Regions from separate parts of the Methylocystis sp. sgz306128 genome, predicted to be linked through region 2. Evidence: riboswitches for the same ligand, from Rfam matches in the RefSeq annotation. Region 2 holds a riboswitch; each other region holds the start of a gene.
The links. Region 2 has a riboswitch for thiamine pyrophosphate ahead of thiO (glycine oxidase ThiO). Riboswitches for the same ligand answer to the same signal wherever they lie in the genome.
Positions count from the first base shown of each region.

Region 1 (2,223 bases), on a different contig from region 2:
CTCCGCCCTTTTGCCGGCGGGGCAGGGCATTCCATAGTCCGGGGCCGATCTCTGCCAGCACCACGCCCGCTAGAATGAGGCCGCAGCCCAGTTGTGCGGTCAGGCTCAGGCGTTCGTCCAGCAGGATGGCGCCGGCCAAAGCAGCAAAGACGCTTTCCAGCGACAAAATCAGCGCGGCCTCAGCGGGCGGGGCGTGTTTTTGCCCGACAATCTGCAATGTATAGGCTATGCCCCCCGAAATGAGCCCGGCATAGAGAATGGCCGGCGCGGCGGCGACAAGCCCTTGCCAGCTCTGGGGCTCCAGCCACAAGCCGCATGCCAGCCCCAGCGCCGCAGTGATAAAATATTGTGCGAAGCTCAGGAAAAACGGCCTGTGCGTCCGGTGAAGGAAAATCGGCACAAGCGCTATGGCCAAAGCCCAGGCAATATCGGCCAGCACGACATAGAGATCGCCGATGGCAAAGCCGTGCGGCGCGCCGCCGGCGAGCAGCCAGGCTCCCGTCAGTGAAATGACGACAGCCAGAAGCACTGTCGTACGCGGGCGCCTGCGGTCAATTATCCAGACCAGAAACGGCACGAAAGCGACATAGAGCGCGGTGAGAAAGCCGCCATTGGTGGCGCTGGTGGTGACCATGCCGAGCTGCTGCAGGCTAGCGCCAGAAAACAGGCACAAGCCAATCAGGACGGCAAGCCCCATATCCTGCCGGCTCATTGCGGGCAGGGACTTGCGCGCCTCGCGCCGGATCAGCGGCAGCATGACGATGCCGGAGAGAAAAAATCGCATGCCGACGAAGGTCAGCGGGCCGATGACGGCATTGCCGCTTTTTTGCGCCACAAACGCCGCGCCCCATATAAGTGCAGTCAGAAGCAGCAGAAAATCAGCCTGCAATCGTGTCATCGTCAATCCCCCGGGCTTGGGATGTAACCGCTGATGCGCCGAAAGGCGAGAAAAATCCGGACTGTCGGCGCGGTCTTTCCTGTCTTGACCTGAGCGCGCGATCCATTAAAGATGGCTCTATCCGAGGGGTGTCCTTTTTGGGCTGAGATGGCGTTAAGCCGGACCCTTTGAACCTGATCCGGGTCATGCCGGCGAAGGGACTGGATCGTTTGGCTGAAGGCTGAAATTTCCTTTCTCTCGCGCCGGAAAACCCGATAGCGAGGAAAATCATGACGAAATCTGTTTCCAATCCGTTGCTGGCGTCGCAGGATGCAGTCACAACCGGCCCTATTGAAGGCTCACGCAAGGTTTATGCGGCGAGTGCCGCTTACCCCGACATCAAGGTGCCATTCCGTGAAATCACCCTGAGCGATCCGAATGAACCGCCCGTCCGCGTCTATGATGCTTCCGGCGCCTATACGGAAACGGATGCCGCCATAGATCTGCGCGCCGGTTTGCGGCAGGTGCGGGGCGCGTGGATTGCGGCGCGCGGCTTCGACGTGATTGAAGGGCGCGCCGTACGCCCCGAGGACAACGGCGATCTGCCGGAAGACAAGCTGGTTGAGGCTTGCCCGGCCAAGCGCCCGATCTACCGCGGCCGCGAGGGCCAGATGGTCACGCAATATGAATTTGCCCGCGCCGGCATCATCACCCCTGAAATGATCTATGTCGCACAGCGCGAGAATCTTGCCCGCGAGTGCGCGCATGCGGAAGCAGCAGCGCGTCTCGCCGATGGCGAGAATTTTGGCGCGTCTATCCCCGATTTTGTCACGCCGGAATTTGTGCGCGAGGAAGTGGCGCGGGGGCGGGCGATCATTCCCGCCAATATCAACCATCCCGAACTGGAGCCAATGGCGATCGGCCGGAATTTTCTGGTCAAGGTCAATGCCAATATCGGCAATTCGGCAGTCACCTCCGGCGTGGCGGAAGAAGTCGAAAAGATGGTCTGGGCAACGCGCTGGGGCGCGGATACCGTGATGGATCTCTCCACGGGCCGCAACATCCACAATATCCGTTCCTGGATCATGCGCAATTCGCCGGTTCCGATCGGCACCGTGCCGATCTATCAGGCGCTGGAAAAGGTGGGCGGCGATCCTGTAAAGCTGACCTGGGAGGTGTTCAAGGACACGCTCATCGAGCAGGCAGAGCAGGGCGTCGATTATTTCACCATCCATGCCGGTGTGCGCCTCGCTTATGTGCCGCTGACGGCCCGGCGCGTGACCGGCATTGTCTCGCGCGGCGGTTCGATGATGGCGCGCTGGTGCCTTGCGCATCACCGCGAAAGC
Region 1 is NZ_JBVYWO010000003.1:262,851-265,073, reverse strand. It holds gene AC0N03_RS07365 (DMT family transporter) at 1-898, opposite strand, end outside; TPP riboswitch at 1,013-1,116, shown strand; gene thiC (phosphomethylpyrimidine synthase ThiC) at 1,168-2,223, shown strand, end outside.
Region 1: linked by a shared signal. The riboswitch ahead of thiC (phosphomethylpyrimidine synthase ThiC) and the one ahead of thiO (glycine oxidase ThiO) in region 2 are both predicted to bind thiamine pyrophosphate.

Region 2 (2,223 bases):
ACACCGTATAACGAAAAAGGTTCATCCATATCAGCCGCCTTGTCTTGGTACGAGAATTTCGATTTTGTCGTCGGGGGCAAGTTGCGTGGCCGCCCGGTCTGCCGCCCGGACGAAAGCACCATTGCGAGCTGTTGCGACGGGCACTTCGCCAAAGTCCAGTCCCGCGACGAGCTCGGCCAGATTGGTGGCTGAGGTTTCCTGAATCTCGCCGTTGATCTCAAGCTTCATCACACACCTCGGGGAAATGGGCGCCGTCCAGAATAATCTTCGCGGCACGCTCTGCCATAGCCGGGGCCAGCAGAAAACCATGCCGGTAGAGTCCGTTGATGCAGAGCGTGCGCCCGCGCTGGCGCAGACGCGGCAGGTGATCGGCGAAAGCCGGACGCAGGTCCGCGCCCAGTTCGACGATTTCCGCTTCGCCAAAGGCCGGATGCAGGGCATAGGCGGCGTTGAGCAGTTCGCCGATGCCTCGCGCCGTGACGCGCCCGCGCTCGTTGTTTTCAACCATTGTCGCGCCAACCATGAAAATATGATCTTCGCGCGGCACGATATAAACCGGAATGCGCGGATGCAGCATGCGTACCGGCCGTGCAAGGCTAATTTCGGCGGTGCGCAACAGCAGCATCTCGCCCTTGACCGGGCGCAGGTCTGTCAGGATATCGCGGGCGGCCAGACCGCGGCAGTCGATTGTGAAATCCGCTTCGTCCGTCACATCGCCGGCTTCAGTGTTGAACCGGAACGCAACGCCCATCTGCGTCAGTTTTTTTGTCATTTTCGCCATGGTCTGGCGCGGGTCGAGATGCGATTCCTCTTTGAAGAACAAGGCCTGATCGAAGCGTCCGGCGAGGTCAGGTTCCAGAGCGTCGATTCTGCCGCCATCCACCCATTCAAAATGGTGCGTGCGGCGCGAGAAGCGCCGAAGATCCGGCAGGTCGCGCGGCTGGGCCACCACCAGCGAGCCGTTGACGGGCAGCGGGCCAAAATGTCTCTGCCAGAAGGCCATGGATTCGACGCCGAATGTTTCAACAAGAGGCTCTGCGCTTTCCAGTTCGCACCAGGGCGCCAGCATTCCGCCGGCGTAATGCGAGCAGCCCGAGCCGGCCGCGCCGCGCCGTTCGACAATTTCAACATCCGTACCGCGTTCGGCAAAGGCCAATGCGGCGCAAAGTCCGGCGACTCCGGCGCCCAAAATTCTGATCAGCATGGGAGCAGCGCCTTGTAGCGAGGTGCTCTGTTCCCTTGTGAGCGAGATTGTGCAGTCAATGTGAGCCCTTGTCTCAAATGCCCTTTGCAGGGCGCAATGCGGCCGCAAAAAAACCGGGGCAGGCTGGCCGCTTGATCCTGTCCCTCCGCTGGCATGACCCAGTTCAGGTTCAAGGGTCGTGGTTTCCCACCTCTCAGCCCTTTCAGGCTCCCCTCGGATAGGCTGAATATGGCGTTTGCCGCAGTAAATGGCAAGCTGGATAAGGCGCGTGCGCCGCGACCAATTGGCCCGGAGGGTTCATTCGTCCAGTCCGAGCTCTTTCAGCTGGAGCCGCAGACGCGTGAAGGCGAGGCGGATGCGGGATTTGACCGTACCAAGCGGCAGGCCGGTTTTTTCGGCGATCTGCGCGTGGGACATATCCTGATAGAATGCAAGATCGATCAGTTCGCGCTGATCCGGGTTTAAAGCCGAAAGGGCCTGCCGGGTGAGTTGCTCGCGCTGCCATGTGTCCAGCGCCTCGTGCGGCGTGGGGTCTTCGCTCTCCTGATCGAAGGCATAATCCTGCGGGTCGACAAATTCCATCCGGTTGCGGCGCAGGCCATCAATGCGCCGGTTGCGGGCGATGCGGTAGATCCAGGTCGCGACCGAGGATTTGGCCGGGTCGAACTGGTCGCTTTTCAGCCAGAGCGAACGCATCACATCCTGCGTGATTTCTTCGGCCATGCCCTGATCCGAGCCAAGCCGTTGCAGGTAGGAGATGAGGCGTGGCGCGAAATAGTCAAATAGACTTGTGAACGCCGCTTTGTCGCGACGTTCGGCAACCGCCAGAATTAAATCGTTTTGTTCACGCGCATTCATGGATGTTGGCAGCGAACCAATCTTTTGTGTTGAAGCGGGAAGCAACAACGTTGGGAATTCATGTTCCGGCCAGTTCCGGGCCAGCAGGGTAAATCTTTGATCAGTTCCGTCAGTCTGCGTCAACTGCCGCGGCCGACGGGCTGGCGTTGGCCCTGAAAAAG
Region 2 is NZ_JBVYWO010000005.1:14,728-16,950, forward strand. It holds gene AC0N03_RS09675 (thiazole synthase) at 1-29, opposite strand, end outside; gene thiS (sulfur carrier protein ThiS) at 31-228, opposite strand; gene thiO (glycine oxidase ThiO) at 218-1,204, opposite strand; TPP riboswitch at 1,327-1,428, opposite strand; gene AC0N03_RS09690 (sigma-70 family RNA polymerase sigma factor) at 1,502-2,062, opposite strand.

Region 3 (2,223 bases), on a different contig from region 2:
AATCGAGAAAATTGCGCGCCCATGCGATGACTTTGGCCCCGCGTTCGGCGTCGTAGCCCGGCTTGTGCTCGCCCGGAATGGCGTCTGTGCCGTAGAGCGCATCATAGAGGGAGCCCCAGCGGGCATTTGCGGCATTGAGCGCATAGCGGGCATTCATCACCGGCACAACCAGCTGCGGGCCGCCCACCACGGCGATTTCATCGTCGACATTTGTGGTCTCGACCGAAAAATCCGGCCCTTCCGGCACGAGATAGCCGATTGAGGTCAGGAATTCGCGGATTTTAGCCGGATCACGCGGCTTGCCGCGGTTTTCACGCTCAAAGGCGTCGATTTTTGCCTGTAACTCGTCGCGTTTTGCCAATAGCGCCCGATTTTTTGGTGCAAGCTTGTTGATGAAAGCATCCAGGCCGCTCCAGAATTGCTGGGGTGAAATGCCTGTGCCGGGCAGGGCTTCCGCTTCGATGAAGGTTTTGAGCTCTTGATGGACGCTCAAACCGCCCAACTGCACCATGCTGGCCATAGGTCACTCCTTTAATTGTTGTTCTTGACTTAAATCGTCATTCTTGGGGCGTTGATACAATGTCGGCGCGGCAGTCTCAAGAATATCGCGCCACTCCCTTTTCCATAATGTGGAAAAGCTTTCGATCTTGACAAGATAAATCCGTGGTGAAATCTGTACCGATAGCTCGGGGTGCCGGTGTGCCGGCTGAGAGAGGATGCAAGTCCTCGACCCGCAGAACCTGATCTGGGTCATGCCAGCGGAGGGAAGCGCCCACATTATGACGCTGAATCCGTTCGTCATGTCCCCATAAATGGGGGTAGACATGTCTGAACGCAATCAATCGCTTAATCCTGTGCCGCAGGCGCAGCGCGTGCTCGATCTTTTCGACTATGCCAGTCTCTGGGGCTCGCTTGGTGTCGGCCTGCTGGTCATGCTGGCGGGGGCGTCGCTGCTGCCGGGCCTGAGCGCGCCGCAGGCTTTTGCCGCGATCATCGTCGGTTCGGTGCTGGGTGCGGCTTTTCTTGGCGCGATCGGGCGCCTCGGCGCGGCAACGGGGCTCTCCAGTGCAGGGCTTATCCGCCCGACACTGGGCCGGTCTCTGGCGTTTCTGCCGATCATGCTCAATATTTTGCAGCTCATCGGCTGGGCGCTGTTTGAAATTATTGTCATGCGTGACGGCCTTCATGCCGTGCTGGGCGCGGGCGGCGTTCAGATTCCGGCGGCGGCGCTGACGATCATTGTAGGGCTGGTGCTGGCCGGCTTGCTGGCGCTGGCGATGACGGGCTTCGTGCGCAAGTTCATTCGCGGCATCGGCGTGAGCCTGATGGTTCTGGCTCTGGCCTGGCTGACCGTTCAGACATTGCGTGCCGGTTTTTCTGCCGGATGGGACAATGTGTTCAAGCCCGGCGATGGCTCGATGAGCTTTGCCGCGGCCATTGACCTCGTGATCGCCATGCCGGTTTCATGGGCGCCGCTGGTCTCGGATTATACGCGCTTTGCCCGGGCGCCGGGGCGCGCCTTTGCCGGCACGGCGCTGGGCTACGGACTGGCCAATGGCTGGTGCTTTGCGCTTGGCGTTCTGCTCGCGGCGCTCAATCCCGGCGCGGAGATGATGGCGGCGATCACGCTCCTGCCGGTTGGCGCTGGCGCGCTGGCGCTCATTCTGGTGGATGAGATGGACAATGGCTATTCCGATCTCTATTCGGCGGCCGTCTCGGGGCATGGTCTGGCAACGCCGCTGCCGGTGCGGGGTCTTGGCCCGGCGCTGGCGCTGCTTGGCACGGCTCTGGCGCTTTATCTTCCCATCGCCAATTTCTCGGACTTTCTGAGCAAATATACCGATTTTCTCTATCTGATCAGCTCGGTTTTCGTGCCGCTATTTGCGGTCGTGCTGGCGCATTTCCGCCGCCCCACGGATCTGGCGCGCGTGCCTCTGCTCGTCTGGCCGGCCATAATCGCCTGGGTTGCGGGGTTTGGCGTCTATCAGGGCTTCTTGCGGTTTCTGCCTGACTGGGGCGCGACATTGCCTTCGCTGATCGCGGCCTTTGCGCTTTATGTGGTTCTGGAAAAGGGCCAGCCGCGCGCAGCCTGAATGCGTGTCCCGCGCGGCCGCTTTGCACGGTCGCGCAGGCGGGCTCATGCAGAGCGCAGCTCAATCGCTCGGGATAGAGAATTTATGCATCGTCTGCGGCGCGAAGCCGTGGTTGAGCGGGCCGTGGCCG
Region 3 is NZ_JBVYWO010000013.1:50,179-52,401, forward strand. It holds gene AC0N03_RS15200 (malate synthase G) at 1-520, opposite strand, end outside; TPP riboswitch at 678-784, shown strand; gene AC0N03_RS15205 (purine-cytosine permease family protein) at 825-2,093, shown strand; gene thiD (bifunctional hydroxymethylpyrimidine kinase/phosphomethylpyrimidine kinase) at 2,154-2,223, opposite strand, start outside.
Region 3: linked by a shared signal. The riboswitch ahead of AC0N03_RS15205 (purine-cytosine permease family protein) and the one ahead of thiO (glycine oxidase ThiO) in region 2 are both predicted to bind thiamine pyrophosphate.